DNA from 2 places in the Facklamia sp. HMSC062C11 genome. Region 1 is predicted to be linked to the other one. Evidence: predicted binding sites of a transcription regulator. Region 1 holds the regulator's gene; the other holds the start of a gene.

What was found. The regulator Rex, encoded in region 1, represses fermentation and respiration genes when NADH is low (regulators of the CRP and FNR family bind a similar motif). The targets are predictions, from matches to a motif close to TTGTGAANTANTTCACAA.
Region 2: pflB (formate C-acetyltransferase) is a predicted target of Rex. The motif match lies at 2,492-2,509, and genes of this name have one in related genera.

Annotation. Positions count from the first base shown of each region.
Region 1 covers NZ_KV802377.1:676-18,721, forward strand. The annotation lists gene groL (chaperonin GroEL) at 1-999, opposite strand, end outside; gene HMPREF2758_RS00905 (co-chaperone GroES) at 1,025-1,291, opposite strand; gene HMPREF2758_RS00910 (redox-sensing transcriptional repressor Rex) at 1,485-2,108, opposite strand; gene HMPREF2758_RS00915 (ABC-F family ATP-binding cassette domain-containing protein) at 2,283-4,253, shown strand; gene tsaD (tRNA (adenosine(37)-N6)-threonylcarbamoyltransferase complex transferase subunit TsaD) at 4,317-5,354, opposite strand; gene rimI (ribosomal protein S18-alanine N-acetyltransferase) at 5,356-5,805, opposite strand; gene HMPREF2758_RS00930 (GNAT family N-acetyltransferase) at 5,818-6,417, opposite strand; gene tsaB (tRNA (adenosine(37)-N6)-threonylcarbamoyltransferase complex dimerization subunit type 1 TsaB) at 6,398-7,180, opposite strand; gene proS (proline--tRNA ligase) at 7,207-8,664, opposite strand; gene lepB (signal peptidase I) at 8,927-9,544, opposite strand; gene HMPREF2758_RS00950 (class A sortase) at 9,739-10,500, shown strand; gene HMPREF2758_RS00955 (LURP-one-related/scramblase family protein) at 10,545-11,039, opposite strand; gene HMPREF2758_RS00960 (VldE C-terminal domain-containing protein) at 11,203-12,318, opposite strand; gene HMPREF2758_RS00965 (C69 family dipeptidase) at 12,617-14,095, shown strand; gene HMPREF2758_RS00970 (IMPACT family protein) at 14,184-14,834, shown strand; gene rlmH (23S rRNA (pseudouridine(1915)-N(3))-methyltransferase RlmH) at 14,825-15,307, opposite strand; gene HMPREF2758_RS00980 (S1C family serine protease) at 15,628-16,902, opposite strand; gene HMPREF2758_RS00985 (MBL fold metallo-hydrolase) at 17,049-17,927, opposite strand; gene HMPREF2758_RS00990 (DUF2207 family protein) at 17,955-18,046, opposite strand, start outside.
Region 2 covers NZ_KV802384.1:64,064-73,834, reverse strand. The annotation lists gene HMPREF2758_RS02610 (DEAD/DEAH box helicase) at 1-2,085, shown strand, start outside; partial or broken gene HMPREF2758_RS09110 (class I SAM-dependent methyltransferase) at 2,134-2,273, shown strand; gene pflB (formate C-acetyltransferase) at 2,543-4,795, shown strand; gene pflA (pyruvate formate-lyase-activating protein) at 4,820-5,590, shown strand; gene HMPREF2758_RS02595 (tetratricopeptide repeat protein) at 5,953-6,933, opposite strand; gene HMPREF2758_RS02590 (ribonuclease HI family protein) at 6,968-7,387, shown strand; gene HMPREF2758_RS02585 (THUMP domain-containing class I SAM-dependent RNA methyltransferase) at 7,384-8,508, opposite strand; RNA gene rnpB (RNase P RNA component class B) at 8,625-9,003, opposite strand; gene gpsB (cell division regulator GpsB) at 9,028-9,357, opposite strand; partial or broken gene HMPREF2758_RS02570 (DUF3013 family protein) at 9,573-9,771, shown strand, end outside.

The sequences.
Region 1 (18,046 bases):
ACCTTGGACAATGGTTGTGTTATCTTTTGTAACGGTCACTTTCGCAGTCTTTCCAAGATGATCAACCGTAGCATCTTTTAATTCGAAGCCTAATTCTTCAGAGATAACAGTTGCTCCCGTTAGAACAGCAATATCTTCTAACATTGCTTTACGGCGATCTCCGAATCCAGGTGCTTTTACAGCAACTACATTTAATGTACCACGTAATTTGTTCAACACCAATGTAGGTAAAGCTTCTCCTTCAACATCTTCTGCAATCATTAAGAGTGGACGACCTGATTGCATAATTGATTCAAGCAATGGCAAGATATCTTGAATATTAGAAATTTTACGATCTGTAATAAAGACATATGGATTTTCTAATTCCGCAACCATTTTTTCGTTATCCGTTACCATATATTGTGATAAATAACCACGGTCGAATTGCATACCTTCTACAACAGATAATTCAGTGTCAATCGTTTGTGAATCTTCAATAGTGATGACTCCATCATTACCTACTTTTTCCATCGCATCCGCAATCAATTCACCAATACGCACTTCACCCGATGAAACAGCTGCTACTTGAGCAATAGATTCTTTCGAAGAAACAGGTTGCGATAATTCTTTCAGCGCCTTAACTGCTGTTTGAGTCGCTTTATCAATTCCTCGGCGGATACCAATTGGATTTGCCCCTGCAGTAACGTTCTTCATTCCTTCGCGGGCAATCGCTTGAGTTAATACGGTCGCTGTTGTTGTTCCGTCACCTGCGATATCATTTGTTTTTGAAGCGACTTCTTGAACCAATTGAGCTCCCATATTTTCGTAACGATCTTCTAATTCGATTTCTTTAGCGATCGTCACTCCATCATTAGTAATTAATGGAGATCCATAAGTCTTATCTAAAACCACATTTCGTCCTTTAGGACCAATGGTTGTTTTAACTGTATTTGCTAAAATATCCACGCCTCGAAGTAAGGCTGCACGTGCATCTTCTGAAAATTTTAATTCTTTAGCCATAATCTCTCTCCTCTACTCTATTTGACTATTCAACAACTGCTAGAACTTCTTTAAGTTCAATAATAACAAAGTCTTCATTATTATCATTAACTTCTGTTGCTGCAAAAGACTTATAGATCACTTGATCGCCAACTTTAATACCGTCTTTTTCTTCAATTTCATTTCCTAAGGCAACTACTTGCCCGATTTGTTGTTTTTCTTGAGCAGCAGTTGGTAATACAAAGCCACTGGCTGTAGTTGATTCTGCTTCTTTGGCTTTTAATACAATACGTTTTGCTAATGGTTTTAACATTGTGTTCCCTCCATTTTTCATCCTTCATTCCAGGGTTAGCACTCTTAATCGCCAAGTGCTAACCTCTATCTTTATTATAGTAGATGACTTTCTAAAAAGCAAGGGAAATGTTTGCCCTTCTCTCCAAAGAAAAAAGACCCCGATCCTATGATCGCGGTCTCTCAATTTTTTAAGATTTCTCCCTACTTCGCTACTATTCCTGATCAATAAAATATATCAAGGTCTGCAACTCATTTGTTAAATCAACATTCTGAACCCGAACATGGTCAGGAACTTGAAAACGAAGTGGCGTAAAATTCAATACTCCCCTTATCCCTACTGCAATTAGGCGTTCCATCACTTGTTCAGCTACCTCTTGAGGAACCGTTAAAATCGCCACCTTCACTTGATTCTTCTTCAATTGTTCCTCCATCTCATCCATCGAGTAGATCGGAACTTGACCATGTTTACTACCAATAAGATCTGGGTTAATGTCAAAAGCCAATCCAATACGGACATTATTTGACTTGCGAAAATTATAGTTTAGCAAAGCATTTCCCAAAGATCCAACACCAATTAAAGCCGTCGTGATCAATTGATCCTGGTTTAGAGCCTTAGAGAAAAATTGCAATAAATATTCTACATCGTAGCCATAGCCTCTTTTGCCCAATGCACCAAAATATGAAAAATCCCTTCGAATCGTTGCACTATCTACTTTTACTGCTTCACTTAATTCAGAAGACGAAATTCTATCCTTGCCCGCATTATACAAGAATCGTAAATAACGGTGGTAAATTGGCAAACGTTTAGCTGTTGCCTTTGGTATTTTTTGAGTCATTGTTCGCCTCCATTCTGTTTTTTGATAAATCATCTTCATTTATTAACATTCTCTATTTATTAGTATATCATCATTTGACATTTCTGCCAATTTCAAATCATGCTTCTATCTAGTTAATCTATATGATTTTCGCGAAACATGGTATAATGAATCTTACTAGAAAGGATGACGGCGATGATTTTACTTCAAGCTCATGATGTCAGTCGGCGCTTTGGCGATGAAACTCTTTATGAAAAGGTTAATTTTTCAATTCAAGAAAGAGACCGTATCGCATTAGTCGGACGAAATGGAACCGGTAAATCGACCTTGCTTAAACAAATTATGGGACAAGAACCCATTAATAACGGTCACATCGCTAAAGCCAAGGGATTAAAAATCGGCTATTTAGAACAGCATGTCGCTCTCCATTCCCCCAAGTCCATTTGGGAAGAAATGGAAAGTGTCTTTAAAGATAAGTTACAACTACGAGAGCAAGCTATACAAGCCGCAGACGAAGTGAGTCTATTAGCTAAAGAAGGGCTTATCGACGATCCCCAATACCATGAAGCCCTAAAAAAATATGACCAACTCAATCTCGCTCTTGAAGAAAAAAATGCCTTTCAAATTGAATCCGACATCCGGACAGTCCTCCATGGTTTTGGTTTTACAGAAGAAGATTATGACCGTCCCATTCAAAGCCTCTCCGGCGGTCAAAAAACAAGGCTTGCTTTAGCGGCTATACTTCTCAAGGATTACGATTTACTGATTCTTGATGAACCCACCAATCATCTTGATATGGAAACATTGGCTTGGTTAGAGTCCTTCCTACAAACCTATCAAGGAGCCCTTCTAATTGTCTCTCATGATCGCTACTTCCTAGACAACGTGGTCAATCAGGTCTATGAATTACGTCACCAAGAGTTCCATCATTATAAGGGAAATTATAGTTACTATGTAGAAGAAAAAGCAACACGGCAAGCTAAAGAATGGAAAGAATACCTTAAACAACAAAGCCAAATCGCTAAACTAGAAGACTTTATTCAAAAGAATATTGTCCGCGCTTCTACGACCAAACGTGCCCAAAGTCGTCGGAAACAGTTAGATAAAATGCAGCGAATCGATAAACCTCTCCAGGACAAGCAAGCACCACGTATTCAATTTTCCACAATGAGTGAGTCTGGCGAACGGGTTATTGAATGCCAAGAGCTCGCCATTGGCTATCCGAATGTCCCTCCTCTCAGTCATGGGATCGACTTAGACTTACGCAAGCAAGATGCTATCGCCATTGTCGGCCCAAACGGAATTGGAAAATCGACCTTATTAAAAACCCTAATCGGTCAACTCCCCCCAAAAGCCGGGCAGGTTAATTTCGGTAGTAATGTTGACTACGGCTATTATGCTCAAAACGTCAATGCACTTGATGGTAATTTAACCGTTCTTGAAACCCTATGGCAGGCACACGATACAACCGATGAATGGAAAATCCGATCAATTCTAGCCTCTTTTCTCTTTGATTCAGATAGTGTGGATAAAAAAGTCAGCTTATTAAGCGGAGGAGAAAAGGCTCGCTTAGCCCTAGCCTTACTCGCTTGCGATCATGATAATACTTTGATTCTTGACGAACCCACCAACCACTTAGATATTGATTCAAAAGAGGTCTTAGAACAAGCCCTTATTGAATACGATGGCACTTTACTCTTCGTTTCACATGATCGCTACTTTATCAATCGCATTGCTTCAAAAGTTTTTGAACTTCATCCCGACGGAGGAACTCTCTACTTAGGTGATTTTGATTACTATATGGCAAAGAAAAAAGAACAAGCCGCCTTTCAGGAGAATAGCCAAAGTAAAGAGGCCTCACCTATCGCAAAACCCTCTAAGATAAATAGCTATGAAGAGAATAAACAACTTAAACGAGAGTACCGCAAATTATTAACTGCCGTGGAAGAAGCTCTCGAAGACAATGATCAACTTGAAGATGAAAAACAAAAACTTCACGAAAAGATGATCGAAGCCTCCCACGCTAATGATCAAGATCAACTTTTAAAACTCGACCAAGCTTTAAAACTTTGTCAAGATAATATTGATCAAGCGTTGGAAAAGTGGGAGACCGCGACTCTTGCGCTGGAAGATTTCGAAGCGGAAAACCCCGGATTGACTATCTAAAAAACGTTAACCCTCCTAACTTAGGGGGTTAACGTTTTTTATTGTAACTCACTTAAATTTCTTTTAATCTATCTCATCGCGGAAATCCATATCTGGTCGTGCATTTAGATCTAATCTTGAAAAATCTCCTGCTAAATATAATGGATAAGCTGCTGCTGCAATCATCGCTGCATTATCCCCGCATAAAGACAAAGGTGGAATCAACAGTTTTGTTTGAGGGTATTTTTCTCGGAATAAGCATTCAAGCGCTGAGCGCAAACCTGAATTAGCAGCTACGCCTCCTGCCAAAACAAATTGTTTTGCCGCGGGATTCATTGACATAGCTCGATCAACCTTGGTCAATAACACCTCTATTACCGCTGCTTGAAATGAGGCCGCTAGGTCTACAGAATTAACGCTTTGACCTCTTTGGTGAAGATTATGCACCGTATTCATGACTGCTGATTTCATCCCAGAAAAAGAAAAATCTAGAGAATCTTCTTCCAATAGGGCTCTTGGAATATCATAAAACTTAGCATCTCCCTCATGTGCCAATTGGTCTAAATGCTTACCAGCAGGATAGGGTAAATCTATCAACCGGCCTACTTTATCATAGGCTTCACCCACCGCATCATCCAATGTTTCTCCTAAAACTCGAAAGTCGTTATCATGTTCCATCCAAACTAACTCGGTATGTCCCCCACTTACAATCAGGGATAAAAGAGGATATTCCAAAGGATACACCAAGCGGCTTGCAAAAATATGCCCAGCTAGATGATTGACCCCAATTAAAGGCTTATCATATAGAAAGGCGAGGGTCTTAGCTGCGGTTATACCAACAAGTAACGGGCCCACTAAGCCAGGCCCTTGAGTCACAGCAATCGCATCCACTTTCTCCACACTATCTAATCCGGCTTTTTCTAAAGCCATGGTTAGGATTTGCGTGATCTGTTCTACATGGTGGCGACTTGCAACCTCTGGAACAACGCCCCCAAAGCGCATATGACTCTTCACCTGAGAAGCTACAATATTAGCTAATAATTCCTCCCCGTTTTTAACGATCGCCACACTTGTCTCATCGCAGGACGACTCAATTGCTAGAATTAATTGATCTTCTTTCATTTCAAGACCCCTTCCTCACTAAATCCAACTGCATCACCAAGGCATCATCCAATGGGCTTGTATAATAATCCTTTCGGCAAGCCAGCACATTAAAACAAGCCTGGTGATACAAGGATCGTGCTGCTAGATTTTGACGACGTACTTCAAGGTAAATCGATTGAACCGACTGATTCGTTAATTCATCCACCATGGCTTGCAGCAATCCTTTGGCAACCCCTTGTTTGCGACAACTAGGGTCTACAAAAATATATGTTATTTCTGCTTGATCAAGCACTTGGTGCCAACCACAATATCCCATTATTTTTCGATCCTCTATCGCCACAATTAAATGACTATAGTCTAAGGCTAGGTCTTCTTTAGTCATTGATGGTGTCCAAGAAAAGATCTGGTTGTTTTCTTCAATGTAGGTCTGAATCCACTGAGGAGGTTCTTGATAAAATATTTGAAACATACTGTATCTTCCTTACAAGAATCTTTTTAACAAGAGGGCTGTTTCACCATCATCGTAATAAAAGTTTTTTTTACCAATTTGCATAAAATCATGTTGGTAATAAAATTTTTGTGCCTGACTATTCGATTCTCGAACCTCTAAAGTTGTGTATTTTTTCCCCAAGTATCGACTAGCCTTTAACCAATACTCTAGCATAGAGTGACCCAAGCCTACACCCTGATATTCCGGTAACAGCAATAAATGACTGATGTGACTATAATCTTTCACAAATCGACCGGTGATCATCCCGACCAGAGGATAATCAGAATTCTTACTTTTTTCTAATACCAAATACACCAAATTTCGATTATACTTCCAATCACGCTCAAAGTCCTTCAAATCCCAAGCCAGATAACCCTGATACGCCTTCCCCTCCATCTCAACCATTTGCGGAAGATCTTCATAAGTCGCTAAACGCAATCTAATCATACTATCTTGCTGATTAGGTTTAGCAAGCTTATATACCATTTCTCCTTCTGCCATAGCTTTAATAGAAGCTTCCAAGGCTTTCATATGAGGGTGGTGAACCCCTTGGTTAAATTTAAAAAAATTATTAAGACAAGTCGGTTTCATCCGTTTGTTCCACATAACTTTCTTGTTCACTGGCACCTAATTCAACTGACCGTTTCTGAGCCCATTCTTGCTCAGCCAAGCTCTCATGCGCATAAAAAGGCACGAACAGATTTGGATCACTGACTAAGCTAGTCGGTAAAAATAGTAATCTTTGAAGAGTAACTAGTACTGAAGGTCCCTCAATGATTTGATAAGTTCCGTCCCATTCTAAGAGATGCTCATGAATAAGCGGAGTAAGGTCCCCCGCTTGATCAATGACCCAATAAATCCTACGGTAGTCTTTACCGTTCACTAACGGAAGCAATTGATCTTTTAACCAACATTCAAAATCAAAATGCCCTTCTTCGAGCATGGATTGTAAGTAGCCATCGCACCATGTATAAGCCCCAGCATAAACACTTTGCCTTCTAGCATTCATAATAGGTAATACTAAAGCCTGAGCATCATGATCTAAAATTTGACTAGCCATAGCGGCTAAACTGGAGAAAGAATATAGTTGAACCGACTTGGCGACCGCCCATGTTTTAGCAAAAGTTGCTCCAATCCGCATACCGGTGTAAGAGCCCGGACCTCTTCCAATATATAGAGCCTTAATCGATTCATGCGACCAGCCAGCATTCTTTATGAGCTGGTTCACCAAAGGAATCAGGGTTTGCCCATGTTGCTTTGATAATTGATAAGTTTGATCAAGTACCAGTTGATCATCTTGAAATAAAGCGAGCGATAAAGCATTGGTTGAGGTATCTACCGCTAAACTTTTCATGCTGACTTCCTTTCCAAATATACCGATTAATAGGCACGCGCTAACCAAACAGTTGCTTTAGCCGGCTTACCTGTCACAATACATTTTTCTTTTCTTGGTAAAGCGTGTTCTCCTTGGAAGTAGTGATCAAAAGGAATGTTTCGAGTCGTAAAACCGGTCAATTCCTTTATCTTAGCTTCGCTTTCTTCAGTTCCATCCCAACCGGCCAACACCCATCCTGCCGGCTCATTGTTTTCACGCTGCTTTTCAATATGAGCTTGAAGTTGGTCTAACGTCTCAATATCCGTGTAGATATTTTCTTGATTACGTTGACGGGCCTTAGTCAATAACCGTTCTTGCATTGCTGTCAATGAAGATTGTACCTGGTCTACCAAGTTTGCTAGATCATAGCTTTGTTTGTCAGCTTCATCACGGGCTTTCAAGACAAATTGGCCTTGTTCCAAATCCCTTGGACCGACTTCAATTCTTAAGCAAGCTCCTTTGAGTTCCCACTCATTAAATTTAAACCCAGCCGAATTATCCGAATCATCTAAGCTAGCACGAATACCCGCAGATTTTAATTCCTGTAAGAGTTCTTGCGCTTTTTCAGTTACTTCGGCCAACTTTTTCTTAGGTCCTACCGGAATAATAATCACTTGATGGGCAGCTACTGCTGGAGGCAATACCAAGCCCTGGTCATCTGAATGGGTCATAATCATTGCCCCAATCAACCGTGTTGAAATCCCCCAAGAAGTGGTATGACAATATACATGTTCATTATCACGATTTAAGTAGCGAATATTAAAGGCCTCCGCAAATTTCGTCCCCATATAATGCGAAGTACCCGCTTGAACCGCCTTACCATCTTGCATCATCGATTCAATTGAAAAAGTTTGAACAGCTCCAGCAAAACGTTCAGAAGGCGTTTTCTCTCCCTCAAAAACAGGCATAGCTAATAATTCTTCAGATAAATCACGATAAGCAGCTAACATCTTCATGGTACGCTGTCTAGCATCTTCCTCATTCTCATGAGCAGTGTGCCCTTCTTGCCATAAAAATTCAGAAGTTCTTAAAAACGGAAGCGTTCGTTTTTCCCAACGGAACACATTAGCCCATTGATTAATTTCATAAGGAAGATCCCGATAAGAATTAATCCAATTTGAAAAGGCATCCCCAATCATCGTTTCAGAAGTTGGACGTAGGGCCAGTCTTTCTTCCAACGCTTCACCAGCTGCCTCGGTTACCCAAGGTAATTCTGGGGCAAAACCTTCGATATGATCTTTTTCCCGTGTAAAGAAAGACTCAGGAATGAGCATTGGGAAATAAGCATTCCGAATCCCTTCAGCCTTTAATTTCTGATTGAAACATTCTTGGATATGTTCCCAAATCTCAAAGCCATTAGGCTTAAAGATCATACAACCCCTAACTGGTGAATAATCCATTAAATCTGCTTTTTGAATTGTCTGCAAATACCACTTTGAAAAATCTTCTTTTCTTGTTACCATTCTTTTCCCTCCAAAATAAAAAGACTGTCTTCATCCGATTAAGGACGAAGCACAGTCTTACTCCGCGGTACCACCTTAGTTGCATAATATGCCAGCTCTTAGCGATAAAGGGGCCACCTATATAAATAACACGTATAGCAGGTTCGATGGCAAAGAGGGGAGACACTCACATCAACTGCCTCTTGCTGACTCCATTTGACATCTACTAATCTATCCTCGTTCTTATTATAACAAGTTTAAGCAAATGAGCAAGTCTGATTGTCTAAGGATTAATAATAGCCGTACCTGCTTCATTAAGTTCATAATTCTTCAATAGACCTATGTCTGATAAAGGCCAATAAATGAAGTCCGCTTCTCCTAGGACATCCTCTGCATTAATGAAGCCAAAAGCTCTCCCATCAAGAGAATTACGTCGATTATCTCCCATCACAAATAATTTACCTTCAGGCACAGTGGCTTGACCAGTCAATGCTTCTAAAGAAAAATCCTGTGTAAAAACGTCGCCCTTTTCTTGGAAATATTCTGTAGCCTTTTGTTTAAGATAGGGCTCCTCCATAGCTTGGCCATTAATCACTAATTGGTCATTTCGGACTTCGATCGTATCTCCGGGCATCCCAATCACCCGCTTGACATAGAGACGAGGCTTCTCACCTTGGGCAGGCATCGGTTCTGGAAAAATAACCACATCAAACCGATCAATCGAGGCCAATTTAACCATCCATAGCTTCTGTCCATCTTCGAGTGTATGTTCCATCGAAGATCCATCTACTTGAAAAGGCTGTGCTACCCAATGATAAATTGCAAAGATTACTCCCATCCAAAGAACGAGATAAACTATCCAGGATAAAAGTTCTCTAAAAAATCCACTTGCCTTACTCATACCGTCCTCCTGACTCTAACCACCTATAATAAAATCATTTAGTCTAATCATACCGCTTTATAGTTTGAGAATCCAGTGAAAAATATGTGAAGACTTTATTCTAAATATCGGAAATTTACATAGACGCCTCTTTTATTTTAAAAAAGATGTTATAATAGTCCTAAGAAAACAAAAAAGAATAACGGAGGTATCTAATGAAAAAACAAGCTCCTCTAGCTAACCGACAATCACGCCGCTATCGTCATAAAAAGAAAAAAAGATTCTCATTCACGACCTTTATCGGAGTGCTTTTAATTCTTTTTGCCCTAGCCCTACTATCACTCAACCCGATTAAAAACTACCTCATTGCCAAGAACTCACAAGCGATCACGGCTTCCAGTTTAACGCGGGAACAAATTTTAGCTAATCAACAAAAAGATGTTACTTTCGACATCAATGAAGTCAGAGCTATCGATCCCATTGAAGTCATCACATCCGGAGTAAACCCTAAAAACCTCCCGGTCATTGGCGGTATTGCGATTCCTGATTTAAAGATTAATTTGCCCATTAATAAAGGAACAACCAATGCTGGTATGTATTATGGAGCCGGAACCCTAAGACCCGATCAAGTAATGGGACAGTCCAACTATATTTTATCAAGTCACCACTCCGTTAAACCAAACCTACTATTCGCCCCATTAATGCATGCCAAGGAAGGTCAATTAATCTATTTGACTGACTTAGATAAAATCTATGTCTACCAAACATACAACGTCATGACAGTTCATAAGACAACCACCGAAGTTCTTAACCCAACGAGTGAACCGATTGTCACTTTGATTACTTGTGATAGTCCCGACCTCACTGCTAACCGAGTAATCGTTCAAGGCAAGCTCATCAAAACCGTCGATATTAAAGACGCTGATGATGCAATGGTTAAAGCTTTTGATATGGATCAAACAATCTTTAAAGATTAATCGTTAGTAAAACAAAAAGAGCCTTTCGAGGCTCTTTTTTATACTTACTTCGAATTTTTCAAACTATCATTATCCATCACCATATCGATAGCTAGGATAACCGCTACCACAATAACAGGATCTAGTTCCTGATTTAAAATTGTCATTTCAAAGGTATCCGACCAAGCTAAAAACTGTTTATGAATCTTAGCTAAATCATTCCCCTTACGATCCTTCAAACGATAATCATGCTGCCAGAGATCCCCTTGCAGACGCCAATTCAATCGACTAATTTGATATTTTGGACGAAATAGCGACCATGTTTTCTTGACGGAGCAAAGATAACGCCCTTCGTAATAGACCTTCAATGTTGGAAAAATACTCAGAAGTTGCTGCTTCACGCTTACCAAAGGCTTACCACTTTTAACATCTACAATTTTCATCGACCGACCGATGGAAAACCACTTACTCTTAACGTGATAAACAGGCTTCTTCTGACGATCATAAACATCAAAATCTTCTTTTAAAGATAAGACTTTTTGCTTCACATATAGTTTCACTCTGTTTCCTCCTGTTTAAATCTGGAGCCAATAGGTCAAGTAGCCAAGCTCTAGTTCCTCAAATCAATTTATTTTCTGTTCTAATAGAATAAGTGTTCCCAGTATACCAAAATCTTACTCTAAAGCCAAAATAAAAGAGAGTCAAAGACCCTCTCTCAATCTTCTAATTATTAAACGAAATATGAACGTGATCAAAATGGTTTTGTGTAATTGATCCACGATCTTCCATCGGTTGCCATTGTCCATTAGTCCATGGTCCGTAAATACGTTGCTTCCAGATCACATAACTAATATTAGCACTTCCCATATTATTAATCGCTTCTTGAGCGATTTGATCACCTAATTCTGATGATACTGGTACCATCACATCAATCGCTAATCCTTTACCATGATCTCCTGGATCGCCAGGACGATAAGAACCGACTGTCAAACCGTAAGTATTGATAATATAGTCACGATATGCTGCTGTAGACGGTTGATCCATTCCATTAGCTGAATTCATGACAGGTGCTTGAGTTGTTGTCGTTGGTTCAACCGCTTGAGTCGTCGTTGTTGGTTCAACCGCTTGGGTCGTTGTTGTTGCTTCAACCAATAACTGAGTCGTTGTAGTCGACTCTACTGGGGCTTGGGCTGTTGTCGTTGACTCTTGACTAGTTGTAGTCATCGCCGCTGTCGTGGTTTTTGGCTCCTGTGCTTGAACTTGAACCGGTTCTTGCGTCGTAGTTAACTCGTTAACCACAACACTTGTTGTCGTTGGTTCAACCACTTGAGAAGTCGTAGTTACTTCTTGTGAAGTCGTGATCACTTCTTGACGCGTCGTTGCAAGTTCGGTAGTCTTTACAGGCTCAACGGTAGTTGTACTTGAAGTTTTTGTATCCGAAGATTGAAACTCCTCTGCCTTAACGGCATTCAACAGTACATTAGAAGAAGCGTTTGTTTTAGGCTCTAAAACACGACTACTTTCATCCGCTTTTTCTTTCTCAGGAACTCTATCAAGATCCGATGTTTTTTCAGAGGTACTTTCCTCTACAAGTTCGACCGTTACCTTTTTAATTGGGGTAATATTGACTGACCCCTTGGAAGATACCGCAGATTCCTTTGCCGCTTCTTCCGTGAACATTTCTTTACTCTCATGAGAGACCTCAGTCGTGCTCGAAGAGGATTCTAAAGCTGATGTCATCTCTTGCGCTTGAGGTACTTCGTTGAAACTAGATAAAATCGCATTGGAAGAGTCAATCACCCAATCATGCGCAGCAACCAACGCTGTAGGTACTGACAAGAGTAGTACTCCTGACACCAAGTAAGCTTTCTTTCTAAAATTCATTATATATGTCACTCTTTCTTTATTTTATTAACTGAAATTTTCCTAGATTCATCATATAGCTTTCCCAACTTAATCACAATAGATTTAGCAAGGCTTAAACAGATTGTAGTATGCCTGTTACACCATTGTCATAATCAAAAATCAAGAACCTTTTTCTTATATTATTTTTAAGAAATCGCTTTATTTTTTTACTTGCGAGAGCTTATTTTTGAGCTATAATAGAATCAATACATTAGAAAAGAGGACTACAAATATGGCTTGTACAACAATTTTAGTTGGAAAAAACGTTTCATATGATGGCTCAACACTGGTTGCACGTAATGAGGATTCTCCTTCAGGTGAATATACCCCTAAAAAGTTCATCGTCGTTCACCCTGAAGATCAACCAAAGACTTATCAATCAGTCATTTCAAAAGTTAAAATTCCCCTCCCAGAAAATCCTTTACGATATACTGCAATGCCAGACGGGTTAAGTGATAAAGGTATCTGGGCAGCATGTGGTATTAATGAAGAAAATATCGCCATGACCGCTACCGAAACCTTAACTAGTAATGAACGGGTTCTTGGAGCAGATCCGCTTGTGAAGTACCAAAAAGCCAGCAAGGATCACGCAGAGATTATTGGTGGTATCGGAGAGGAAGATATGGTGACTCTCGTCTTACCTTATATTCACTCTGCCCGCGAAGGTGTTGAACGATTAGGTCAATTATTAACCGAATATGGGACTTATGAAATGAATGGAATTGCCTTCCAAGATGTTCATGAAATTTGGTGGCTTGAAACGATCGGTGGCCATCACTGGATCGCTAAGCGTGTACCAGATGATGCCTACGTGGTCATGCCCAACCAATTAGGAATCGATGCTTTTGATTTAGATGACGCCTTTAGTGCTCAGGAAAATCATCTTTGTTCAAATGATTTAAGAGAATTTATTATAGACAATCATCTTGATCTCAGCCTCAATGGTCAGTTAAATCCTCGCGACGCTTTTGGCTCTCATTCGGATTCCGATCATATTTATAACACTCCTCGTGCATGGATCATTCAAAAATTCTTTAATCCGACTAGCTCAACTTGGACAGGTTGCCGTGCAGATTATAGTCCCATTTCCGACAATATCCCCTGGTCCCGTCAGCCCGAACGTAAAATAACGATTGAAGATATTAAATACACACTATCTCATCATTATCAAGGGACACCTTATGATCCATACGCTAAAGGAAATACTTCCTCCCCTTATCGTCCAATCGGGATTAATCGGAATAACTTCTTAGGAGTGACACAAATTCGTCCTTATAAAGATGAGGCAATCCAATCAATCGAATGGCTTGCTTTAGGGTCTAACGTCTTCAATGCGCTTATTCCATTTTATACAAACATTGAAAAGACCCCTGATTATCTAGCCAATATCAGCCAACGTGTTACCGCTGATAATTTCTACTGGGTAAATCGGATAATTGCAGCTCTTGCAGACGCTCATTTCGATGCTTGTATACCTGAAATTGGACGCTACCAAGAAAAACTTCAAGCCAAAGGACACGCTTTAATTACAAAAACGGATCAAGCCTATCAAGAAAAACCTCTCGTTGGAAATGCGCTTATCAAACTTCTTGAAGAAGCCAACCAATCTATGGCTGATATGGCTCAAGCCGATACGGATCAACTGCTTGCAAGAATTTTATATTTAGCAAGCAATGGCATGAAAAATGGTTTTTCGTTGTCAGATAATTAATTTCATCCATAAAGGACTGCCTATTGTCTTTCGACAGGCAGTCCTTTTATGCTACACTATGATAACTAACAAGCTAAGGAGTATGTTTATGCTTAAAGAGTTTTTGACAATTCGAGAAGGACAATGCAGTCAAAGTATCATCAAAAAGTCTTGTTTTATTTGTCATATTAAAACAACACTCTCCGTTGACGAAGCGAACCACTTTATTCGCGAAATAAAAAAGACCTACCCACAGTGCACGAATGCCTCTGCCTATATCGTTGGAGATAGTGGTGAAAACCAACGTGCTAGGGATAATGGCGAACCCTCTAACTCTGCAGGTCTGCCAATTTTAGAAGCACTAAAACTCTATCCAATTACCAACACAACAGCCGTTGTCTCTCGGGTTTTTGGAGGGCAACTATTAGGAATTCCGGGATTAAAACGAGCTTATGGTGGAGCTGTCAAAAAGGCCGTCGAAGAACTCGGTCTTGTCCAACAACGACTGCAAACAGGTATCCAAGTAAACTTGCCCTACCATTTTATTAATCAAGTAGAATATGAACTAAAAAATCAGAATTGGATTCATACTGAAGAAATTACCTACCAAGCCAATGTTCAAATACTCTGCTTCGTCGATCAAAAAAATAAGGACAAGTTTGTTCAATACTTTAAAGATTTAACGTTAGGGCAGGTTACTTTCTTAGAAACTAAAGAACGTTACATTGCCTATCCAGTGAGCTCCTTAGACTATTTGTGATAAGGCTGATGATTGACAATTCGGTAAGCTCGGTAAATTTGCTCTAACAAAACTAATCGCATCAATTGATGAGGTAAAGTTATTCGCCCAAATGAAACCCGCCAGTCCGCTTTCCTCTTCAAACTTTCCGCAAGCCCCAGTGACCCTCCAATCAAAAAACATAACTTAGACTGACCATAAGTTGCGTAATTTTCAATCTTGCTGGCTAACTCTTCTGAACTAATTAAATCTCCTTCAATTGCCAAAACAATCACTGTATGCTGATTAGAAATATAGTGATTAATTCGACTGGCTTCTACTTCTAATAGTTGGTCTATCTCTTTTTGACTCATCGACTCTGCAGTTGCTTCATCAGCAACCTCGTGGATTCGAACCTTCGCATAAGCCTGTAAACGCTTAAGGTACTCTTGAATTCCCTTATTGAGGTATTTTTCCTTAATCTTCCCTACAGCCACAATATCAATTTGCATCATATATAATACACCCCTTTTCTTGCACTTAAAGTCATCTTACCACAAGGACCATGACTAAATTAAATGCAATTCAAACAACAAAAACCGACTTTTTCCATATTCGCAATTTGATAAAAACTTTCAATGTAAATAACATATATAGAATAACATTTAAAAGCAGGGTATTAAAATATCAAAACGTTCAATTTTCTTTAGAAATATATCTGCCCAAATATAAAAAAAGATAAAGGGAGGGACTACACATCGATAGTCCTTCCCTCAAATTATAATCTGTCATATTTGAATGATCCATCAATCTATTTTAACTTTATAATAATCAGCTAAAATGGGCTTGTTTCTTCTTCTTCCTCTGGAGACATTAAGGGATTCGCTTCCTCATTCGAAATCGCAGAATCTAATTTAACATCCACTTCCATTTCTTCTTTACCTCTACGGATCTTTAATTTAATAGTATCTCCAACTTGATGTTGATAAAGAAGTTTACGCAAATCATTCGTCTTTTCAACTGCTTGACCGTCCACAGCTGTAATCAAATCATAAGCTTTAAGCCCTGCTTTATCAGCGGCACCACCACTAGCCACCTCGGTAATGAAAGCTCCATTAACATCCTCTTCATCCAATCCCATAACTTGAGCACGATAGTCCGGATGAACCACATCTAGACTCGTATAACTAATTCCTAAAGCCGGTCTAACTACCTGTCCCTTTGATTCCAACTGAGAAATGATATCAACAACATCGGACGAAGGAATCGCAAAGCCCATTCCCTCAACCCCAACTTTAGCTAATTTACTAGAATTAATTCCAATTAATTGGCCTGCAGAATTAATCAAAGCTCCTCCAGAATTTCCTGAATTAATGGCAGCATCCGTCTGTAATAAATTCATGTCCCAATCCGCTTGATGATCACCGTTGGTATCAACCGGCACAGAACGATTAACCCCTGAAATAATTCCCTTGGTCACCGATGACGCAAATTCCTTACCCATAGGAGATCCAATCGCAATTGCTGTTTGGCCCACCTGTATTTTGTTAGAATCGGCAAACTCTAAGGCCTTTGTCGCTACCGAAGCATCAATCGTTAATACTGCTAAATCTGATAAATTATCGCTACCAACTAAAGTGCCCTCCACAGTTTGACCATTCTTTAATTGAACATTTAATCCATCTGCTCCATCCACTACATGATGATTTGTCACGATATAGGCCTTACCGTCTTCAATCTTATAAATCACGCCTGAACCCTCCGCAACTAGCTGAAGGTCTTTTTCTTTTTGGTCAGGCATAAAGTACTGATGAGACTGAAAACCAGAAAAAGGACTCATACCAGAATACTGACTCACCTTTTGCATATTTCCAATTGATACAACCGCCTCAGAAGCAGTCTTAACTGTTTCAACAATTTTACTTTCTTCATCGGTCAACTTGGCAGGATCATTTACTTGCACAGTATTCGTGCCATTTTCTTGTGAAAAAATCGCTTGCTGATGAATGACACCCGTAGCTAATAAGAAAGCCAAGGCCGTCCCACTAACTCCCGTAAAGATTTTACGCCATAACAGAGTCTTCATTTCTTCATCTTTTTTTAATTCCATCTTATTGACTTCCTTTCCTTAACTTTACAATAGAGAGTATAACATCTGCTTATTAAGAAAGTATGAAATATCCACGCCAAAATTGCTACAAAATAACTAAAGAAAGCGAAATTTCATTGAAATAATGAATTTTCGCTTTAGTTTGATTATAATATTTGAATTTTAGTGGCAGATTCAGGGTCCGTCATAAATAATGTCAGATCCTTTTGTGTATCGATATCATATTGGTGAAGAATCCTTTCCATACTGGCCAACGCTAATTCTTTTCGATTATTTTCTTTGCTCAGATGGCCTAAATAAACAGACTTTGTACTTGAACCCATCATATTTTTAATAGCCAACGCACCGTCTTCATTCGATAGATGCCCTCGATCGCTTAAAATGCGCTGCTTTAAATGCCAAGGATACGCTCCGTAACGTAACAGTTCAATCTCATGATTGGATTCAATTAAATAAGCATCCGCATTAGATAGCTGACTTCTTAAAGCTTCAGATACATAGCCTGTATCTGTTAGCATAGCAAACTGTTTCTTGCCCTTTTGAAAGGCATAAAACTGAGGGCGCGCTGCGTCATGGCTTACTTCATAGGTTAATATATCGATATCCTTAAAAGAAATCATTTGATTAGGAGGAATAATTTTTTTATTAGCTGGATCGATCTGACCGATCATCCCTTCCATTGCTAACCACGTTTCCGCATTTGCATAAATAGGTAGATTATATCGTCGAGATAAGACTCCCACGCCATGAATATGATCTTTGTGTTCATGTGTTACTAAAATCCCATCCAATTGTCGAATATCTCTATGAATACTTTTAAACAGCATTTCAATCTTTTTACCAGATAGTCCAGCATCCACCAGTAAACGACACTGCTTACTTTCTATATAGGCACAATTACCACTCGATCCAGATGCTAATATTGAAAAGGCTAGACTGTCTGACTGAGTCATATCTGTCAAAATATCTTCTGGTGGAGCATATAATTGTTGCAATAAAGAAGTTTTATTAAATACCATTGTCAAAACTACACCTCATTATAACTATCCCATTTAAAAAGCTTTAAAATATTCAAACTGATCTATATATTCTTTTAAAGCAGGTATAAAAATTCCCGAAAGACTATCTGGAACACGATAAAGGT
Region 2 (9,771 bases), on a different contig from region 1:
ATGCAACAATTTGATCAGCAATGGATTGAAGGACGTATCCAACAAATGATACAAAAAGTGAAGTTAAAGAAGGGACGTCAAAAAGCTCTAGATCAACCTATTACCCTTTTTCGAGTCTATAGTTCATTGAAAATTCCCGAAGAGGCTTGTCATTCGTTAAAAATTGAGAGCTTGGGAGATTTGAAAACTAAGGCGGATCGCTTGGCAAGATACTTAGCATGGACGCAGGATGAGTGTCAGTCTTTAAAGCAAGAGATCGATCAGTATCTGGACCAAATGGTAGCGACCTATTATCCAAAGTTATCTTTATCAGAGATGAGTGAAGAAGAAAAACAGTTGGTAATGAGTCTTTATCGCTACTTGAAGCTGAAGAAGTCAAACCCTGTGGATCTTACTAGCTCAAAGCGGCTCTGTCGTTCCTGTAAGGAGATTCTGGATAAGCTCTGGCAGCAAGCATATAATACCTATCAAGCTAGTCAACTTCCCATTGAAGAGCAAAAACAATTGGGGCAGAAATATCAGCAATTGTTCAAACAAGTGGATCTTTTGATTGGGATGTCGCTCGAGGAGTCATTGAAGATTGAGCCTGCGGATGCTTGGCAAGCAATGGTAGACTTTGAGAAATCATCATCTTCTTATTACGCCGTCATTGACCGGTTGAATGGCGGAGGAGATCAGGATTATAGGGATCTTCCTAGTATTATCGTTGATCGTGTTAAGCAGTTCTCTTTGGAAACGGATGGATTTGGAGCGATTCTAAGACCCTATCAAGAATTTGGTGTGAAGTATGCATTGACCTTTAAGAAAATTCTGTTGGGGGATGAGATGGGTTTGGGTAAGACGATTCAGGCCTTGGCGATTGCCAACCATCTGAATTTGCAAGGACTGACTCACCATGTTGTGCTTGCTCCATTGTCAATCTTAGCTAATTGGCAACGCGAAATTGCCAAATGGACGGGGATGGCAAGCTTTTTGTACCGAGGAAACAATCGAAAAGCAGCTGTCCAAGCTTGGCAGGACCAAGGAGGTGTCTTATTGTTGAATTATGAGCAGAGTAAGCACCTTAATAATGAGTCGATGGATTATAAACCGGACCTAGTTATTGTGGATGAAGCCCACTATGTTAAAAATCCGAATGCTCAGCGATCTAAGAATGCCTATCAATTGGCTCGTTCAGCAGACTATAATCTTTTTATGACAGGAACACCTTTGGAAAACCGTTTATCTGAAATGAAGCAATTACTCTCAATTCTGCAACCAAATTTAAGCTTTACTGAAGGCTCTTTTAAAAATGATTGGTTGGATGAGGCCCCGCAAGAATTTAAGCAAAAGGTGGCCACTGTCTACTTAAGACGCAAGCGTCTCGATGTTCTTAAAGAATTGCCAGAGATTGAGATGGTGGAACGCTGGTCTAATTTCTCAAAAGAGGAACAGGCATTTTACGATGAGGCAGTTCGAATGGGGATTTCTGGAATGATGCGGATGCGCAGAGCCGGCTTTTCCGGAGTTGATCGTCGCCATTCGGAAAAGATTGATAGCACTTGTACCATCTGTGAAGAAGCCTTGGAGAATGGGGATAAGATTATTATCTTTTCTTTTTTCAAAATGGTGCTTGAAAAGTTGGAAGATCATTTAGGAGACAAAGTGGTTGGGATGATATCGGGAGATATAACAGCCAGTCAAAGACAGGATCTAATTGATCGTTTAGAAGCGGCTGATAAAGGCGCTATTTTATTGAGTCAAATCGATGCTGGTGGTGTGGGATTAAATATTCAAGCAGCCAATATTGTCATTCTCTGCGAGCCCCAATGGAAGCCTTCAACGGAACAGCAAGCGATTGGTCGTGTTTATCGGATGGGACAGGCTAAGAATGTGGTGGTTTATCGACTGTTAACTCAAGAGAGTATCGATGAGACTCTGATGGATTTGTTGGCAAGGAAAACACAGGTTTTTGAGGACTACGCTCAAGATTCAGTGGTCTCAGAGGCTTTTGATCATCAAAATCAAAGTGTTCTTTCTGAAACTGAATTACAAAAGAAGGTCTTTGAGATTGAACGTGAGCGTTTAGCTAGGAAAACAGGCTAATCATAAATTGATAACTAGTTGAAAAGAAATGGTACGCTGATATAGCCACATACCATGGAAGACCAAATTGGGGGTCAACTTAAAGCGGGATTTTTGCTGAGAGAACTTTATGAAGATACGAATGGAGAAGGGCGACTTCATCAGTTAAATATCCTAGCTATGTAGTAACTAGGGCGGTGAAGGCTTAAAGCTTGACATGGAAAGGATATTTGTAGGAATGTGAGAGATTAAGATATTTTGAAAAGAGCCGCTTTGGCGGTTTTTTTATTAGCTAAAGTTCCTGAGTTATAAAGGAGTTGTTTGGAAACGAGAAATGCGCTTTAAACAGATTGTAAAAACTGTATCAAAATCAAAAAAACTATAGCTATTTATCACACTTTCAGATATAATATGTGTATCAATAAATTCGTTAAAATATTCACAATATTGATTATTATTTAGAGGAGGACGATGATAAATGGAAACGACGAAGACAAATGTAAGCTCTGCTTGGGAAGGATTCAAGGGGCAAAGCTGGCAAGATGAAATTAATGTGCGTGATTTTATTGTCGCTAACTATACACTATATGAAGGAGATGACTCTTTCCTCGAAGGTGCAACTCCTGATACCTTCCAATTATGGGACCAGGTTATGGATTTGACGAAGCAAGAACGTCAAGCAGGCGGAGTCTTAGATATGGAGACCAAAATTGCCTCAACGATTACTTCCTATGGCCCAGGATATTTGGACCAGGCAAAAGAACGGATTGTTGGTTTACAAACAGATCAACCATTTAAGCGTCCCATGCATCCTTTTGGAGGGATTCGCATGGCAAAGTCTTCACTAGCAGCTTATGGCTATGAGATTGATAAGGAGACAGAATATACCTTTAACCATTTACGTAAGACCCATAATCAAGGGGTGTTCGATATTTATACACCAGAAATGCGGGCTGCACGCCACTCTGGGATTATTACTGGTTTACCAGATGCTTATGGTCGTGGTCGGATTATTGGTGACTATCGCCGGGTAGCATTGTATGGCTTGGATCGATTAATGGCTGACCGAGTTGAGCAATACGCTAATATTGGTGATGGTCATATGAGCGAAGAGGTAATGCGCTTAAGGGAAGAGGTTTCTGAACAGTATCGAGCACTGGCTGAATTAGTGGAACTTGGAGATAGCTATGGCTTTGATTTAAGACGGCCAGCAGAAAATGCTCAAGAGGCATTTCAATGGGTATACTTAGCTTATTTAGCTGCGATTAAGCAACAAAATGGTGCAGCTATGTCCTTGGGTCGCACCTCTACCTTCTTAGATATCTATATTGAGCGCGATCTGCAACGGGGCATTTTAGATGAACGATCTGCTCAAGAAATTGTAGATCACTTTGTCATGAAGTTACGTTTAGTTAAATTCGCGAGAACACCTGAATACAATGAGTTATTCTCGGGGGATCCAACTTGGGTCACTGAATCAATTGCTGGAATGGGATTAGATGGTCGTCCATTAGTAACTAAGAATTCCTTCCGATTCTTGCATACTTTATCTAACTTGGGACCTGCTCCTGAGCCTAACTTAACGGTTTTATGGTCACCAAAATTACCAGAAAACTTTAAACGTTTTTGTGCGAGGGTATCAATTGAGACATCGGCCATTCAATATGAAAATGATGAAGTGATGCGCCCTGAATATGGTGATGACTATGGGATTGCTTGCTGTGTATCGGCAATGCGCATTGGAAAACAAATGCAGTTCTTTGGGGCACGGGCTAATCTTGCCAAGGCCTTGCTTTATGCGATTAATGGTGGGGTCGATGAAAAATCGAAAGCCCAAGTTGGGCCAAGCTACCGAGGCATTAGTTCAGAATATTTAGATTATGAGGAAGTCATGGTTAAATATGATCAAATGTTAGATTGGTTGGCTGAACTCTATGTTAATGCATTAAATATTATTCACTATGCTCATGATAAGTATTCATATGAAAGTCTTGAAATGGCTTTGCATGATGTGAATGTGATTCGAACCATGGCAACTGGAATTGCTGGATTCTCGGTTGCGATCGATTCTCTTTCTGCCATTAAATATGCCAAAGTAAGAACGATTCGTGATGAAAATGGTATTGTTGTTGATTTTGAAACTGAAGGCGACTTCCCTAAATATGGAAACAATGACGACCGTGCTGATCAAATTGGTGTGCAATTATTGAAGACCTTCATGTCTAAAGTTAAGAAACATCAAACATATCGTAATGCGATTCATACCACCTCAATCTTAACGATCACTTCCAACGTAGTCTACGGTAAGAAGACCGGAAATACTCCTGATGGTCGTCGTGCGGGTGAACCTTTTGCACCTGGAGCTAATCCAATGCACGGACGAGATACTCATGGTGCTTTGGCGAGCTTGTTGTCAGTATCGAAGATACCATATAAGGAAGCCATGGATGGTATTTCAAATACCTTCTCTATTATTCCTAAGGCTTTAGGAAAAGATGATACGATGCAAGAGGAGAATTTGGTGAGTCTTTTAGATGGTTATTCCTTAGAGGGAGGCCATCACTTAAATATTAATGTCTTTAATCGAGATACACTCTTAGATGCCATGGAGCATCCAGAAGAGTATCCACAATTAACGATTAGGGTCTCTGGTTATGCGGTTAACTTTATTAAGTTGACACGCGAACAACAGTTAGATGTTATTAATCGGACCATGCATGCATCCATGTAGATCGATCTGAAAGGAGGAGAGCACGTGACCTCGCAAGAACCACCCGTTATCGGCTATGTCCATTCTACAGAAAGTTTTGGATCGGTTGATGGACCAGGTATTCGTTTTGTAACTTTTATGCAGGGCTGTCGATTACGTTGTGAATTCTGCCATAATCCAGATACCTGGAAAATGACAGGAGGAACTCCTTATACGCCTCAAGAATTATTTGATCAAGCTGTGGCTTACCGTTCTTTTTGGGGGCAAAAAGGGGGCGTAACAGTGAGTGGTGGGGAACCTCTATTACAAGTCGATTTTCTATTAGCTTATTTTAAACTATGCAAGGCGGCTGGGATTCATACCACGATTGATACCTGTGGGGCTCCTTTCACTTATGATGAACCTTTCTTTTCTATATTTGAAGAATTAATGCAATATACGGATCTTCTTCTGTTTGATATTAAACATATCGACCCTAAAGGACATCTTGCTTTAACTGGAGCGAGTAATTCTTCTGTATTAGCGATGGCTGATTATTTATCAGATCACCGGATTCCTGTATGGATTCGACATGTTTTAGTACCGACTCGTACGGATTATGACGAGTACTTGCATCGCTTAAGCGATTATATTAAGACTTTGAAAAACGTTCATAAAGTTGAGATTTTGCCTTATCATGAATTGGGGGTCTATAAATATCAAGCCTTAGGAATCCCTTATCGGCTTGCTGGTGTTCATCCTCCTACTGAAGAGCGTGTAAAAAATGCACAAACGATCTTAGAAGTGGATCGCTATCAGGCATACTTGGATGATTAATAGAATAGCAGGGTGTATATTCAGGAAACTTAATACTTTCATGATATTAAATAGGCTGTTACTCAATCACAAAATTAATGATAAAGCACTTCGCTTTTTCATAATATGAGGATCACAAGGTGTCTTCGTTTATTTACTAGGCTGGCTAGAGAAGCGAACACCATTTCATCAGTATTAAAAATAAAAACTAATCCCATTAGGGTGGTGGACTGCCAGGAACTTCGATTGAAGTCTTCTGGTCTCAGTTGATTCATCAAAGCCTCGATGCTAAAGCATCAAAGCATGATAAGATCAACAGTCCTTTATCACAGCTGTGGGATTAGTTTATTTTTTGTATTAAAGCTAAAGTGAACGGGCGAGACTTAAAAAGAAAGGCTCAATAGAAGATTTTGAATCTCGCGATTAGCTAGTTCTAGATATGTTTGCACTTCCAAGGAGAGTAGCGAATCCGGTGATTCTTCGACGCCATTCATAGCTAAAAAATGATCGAACCAGAGTGATTCATCAGGGATAGCTTGTTGAAGAAAGGGATAAAAGCTAAGTAGAATCAAGGTTAGATTATTATATAAGTCATCATAGAGGTTGGGGTTGTTATCTTGGCAGTAGGTGTTCAACCGTTTGGTTAAATCTAAAAATAGTGGGTCTTGTTTACAAGGGATCAGTTCTTTGAGGTTGACGGTTTTGGCTTGCTTGAACCAAAGCAATTCTAATCTGTCTTTTCGGTCCTGTCTTAAATAAAAATGTAAGATATCACTTTTAATAAAATTAGATAATTGGGTGTTTTGCAACATTGATGAAAAAACTGCGTCAATCTCAAGTGTATCGATAAGGTCATAGAGGTCTGTGACTGTACTCATCACTTTTTTTAATGGACTTTGACATAATTGTTGAACCCATTGGTTAAGGCCCTCTGTAGATCGATGATTTTTTAGCGTATCAATTAATTCCAGTTTCTGTTGTTCTTGTTGGATTAAAGAATCTAAGACTTGCGGATCATGGCCCAAAGATTGAAGTTGGTCACGAATTTGATAGAGTTGGACTAAAATTTCAGATTGAGATTTCAGGGATCTGACAGAATAAGCATAAGCGGTCAAGTAGTTTTTATCCAAAGATCGCCAATCTTTGTCCTTGAGTATTTGCTGCCATAACTTTTTGAGTGCTTGATTATTTTGCGTCATTAGATAGAGTTGGATCAATTCATGAAAGCAGGGCCAATTATTTTCTATTTGATAGGATTCCTCAAGGTATTTTTTAGCCAATGTAAAATCATTGTTTTGAAGGGCAAGGCATCCTTTGCGGTAGTAGTTTTGTGCATTATTTGGTAAATTAATAATATCCGACATGGGAATCACTCCTTGGTCAAAATGAGGTGAAAAAATGTTAACGATCTATATGGATGCTGCATTTGATCCTAAAACAGGGGAAGCAGGCCTAGCATATGTTATTATCGAAGGTCAAAGCCGTCAGCACAAAAAGTACTATTGTTCAAAATTAATAGACAATCATCAAGCGGAGTTCGTCAGCTTAAGACAGGTCTTAAGGGATCTATTACTTGTCAAATCATCATTGAGCCAAGTTATAGCCATAAAAACAGATTCTAAGATCGTGGCCGATTCATTTGATAAAGGCTATGTCAGATCGAATCATTATCAGGCGTATTTATCAGAAATATTACAGCTGGCGGATCAGTTTGATCTTATCTTTGTCACTTGGCTTCCTGAAGGAAAGAATAAGCAGGCGGATGGGCTTGCTAAACAAGCCCTTCATCGTCAAGGGCAAGTTGAAGTGTTATCTTAGGCCTCTGACCAATACTGATAGTAGTCTACTTTTAGAGCTCCATTATAGAGCTTACGTTTTTTGGTGGCCTTCTTTCCATAATAGTCCTCAAAGGCTTCATCGCTGGTTAGAATGTATTTGGACCAGGTTGGCATTTTTTGATAAATTTCACCCATTTGTTGGTAAAGATGATGGACTTGATCTTTATCCAGCAAGCGATCACCATAAGGTGGGTTAGCAATTAAAATGCCGTAATCTTTTTTGGGAACGAAGTCTGATAATTGCATTTGTTTAAATTCGATGGTATCAGCGACACCTGCTTTACTTGCATTAGCTTTAGCAATTTCAATCATTCGTCCGTCAATATCACAGCCTAAAATATCCATTTGAAGGTCGGCTTTGATTTGTTGACGGGCTTTTTGACGCTCGATGGTCCAAACCTCTGGATGAAAATACGTCCAATCTTCAGCTGCAAATGATCGTTGTAAGCCTGGTGCAATCTTCCGCCCCATCATGGCTGCTTCGATTAAGATGGTGCCTGATCCGCATGTTGGGTCATAAAGTGGTCGGTCTGCATGCCAAGTGGTTAATAGGACTAGAGCTGCAGCCATATTTTCTTTGAGGGGAGCCCCCCCTTTTTCACTGCGGTAACCTCGTTTGAAAAGGCTCGATCCAGAAGTATCCAAACTAATGATAACATGGTCTTTAACCAGACTAACTTCGATGGGGTAATGGCTGCCGGTTTCGGCTAGGGGTTGAGTGCGACTGTAGTATGTCATTATTTTTTTGGCAATCGCTTTTTTTACAATCCGTTGGCAGTTAGGAACGGAGTGGAGTTTTGATTTTTGGGATTTGCCAGATACGGGGAAATTAGCATCTAAGGGTAGGATGTCTTCCCAAGGAAGGGCATAGGTTTGGTCAAAAAGGGATTCGAAAGTTGTTGCCTTGAATTCACCAACAATAATTTTGACGCGATCTGCCGTTCTTAACCAAAGGTTAGTACGAGCGATATCAATGGCGTTGCCTTCAAAACGGACACGGCCGTTTTCAGTTTGAGTTTTATAGCCGAGTTCTTTTAATTCACGGTTTACGAGAGATTCGATGCCACTTGCAGCAGTGGCAATGAGTGAGTATGTTTGCATGGGATTCCTTTCTTTTTGTTGTTATCAAATAAAAAAACACTCACCTAGCAGACGCTAAGTCAGTGTCAGTCTAAAAAGCAATCTCTTAGCTAGGCTAATACCTATGAATAGTAAAGATCGATAAGCCATGTTCTGTCATCATCGATTGATAGGTACCATCGATGATGGGGTAATCATCTATCTGCATTTACATGCCTCCTTGTCCGTTGTCCGACGCAAAGGTCGTTCCTTTCAAGAAGTGCCCCTACCAAATTTGGGTTGCTCGCTCGAGGGGTTTACCAGCGTTCCAGTTTTTGCATTTCTGCAAAAAATCGTCTCTGTGGCACGTTATGGGATACTCCTTCATAGCCGTAGCCTTAGAAGTTTTTCCCGCCGTTAACGGTGAAGTTACCTTAGCTTATTGTTTCGCTAAGCACGATCACTACAAGCATTTCAGCATTGTGCGAGCATGGACTTTCCTCAGTCAACAGAAGTTGACCGCGATTACCTGAACTTTACTATGTAATATTGATTGACTTATTAAGGGTTGGAGTTGTCCGAGATTCGAGCTCCGAAAACATGTTTTTCCAAGTTGGAAAGACGCTTAAGAATATCAAAATTAGTGACGCCAGAACCTGGGTTGCTTGGCGCATTTTTCTTTGCAAGTGAGAGCTGTTTGGTTAACTCATCAACTTTAGCGATCAAACGTTCATTTTCGTTCTTCAAAAAGACAACATCTTTTTGATAGGAGTCATAATCACGAATAATACTATCGAGATATTCATCGACTTCTGCTGCATTGTAGCCACGCATTGAACGAGAAAATTCTTTTTGTAAGATATCCTTTGCGGTTAAATTCTTTTCTGCCATGAATGTCACCTCGTTTACTAATTGGTCTTTGAAAATATTCTAGCTTATCTATTCTATCGCTTTTAGTGGTTAATATCAAAGATTAATTTGAACCTACTTAGTATTATGACATGATCCTATGAAAAATACTAGTCTATTTCTAGAATTTTAAACGTCAATCTTGCTAAAGTAGTTTGAAATCGTCATAATAAGATTCAGGAGAAAGGCGTGGTGAGATGGTAAGACTAAGTCTTTTTGAAGCTTGTCATCAGCAGCTAGACCAATTGTTTTTTTCAAATGATTGGTCTTTAAATTATCTTGAGAGCCAAAACTGTTTAGAACTATTCCTATATTTCGAATTGGACAATCCTTTACAACTAAACTTTGAGGATGCAAGTCAGGCGAATAGTTGTCAGGATCCCTTACCCTATTGTT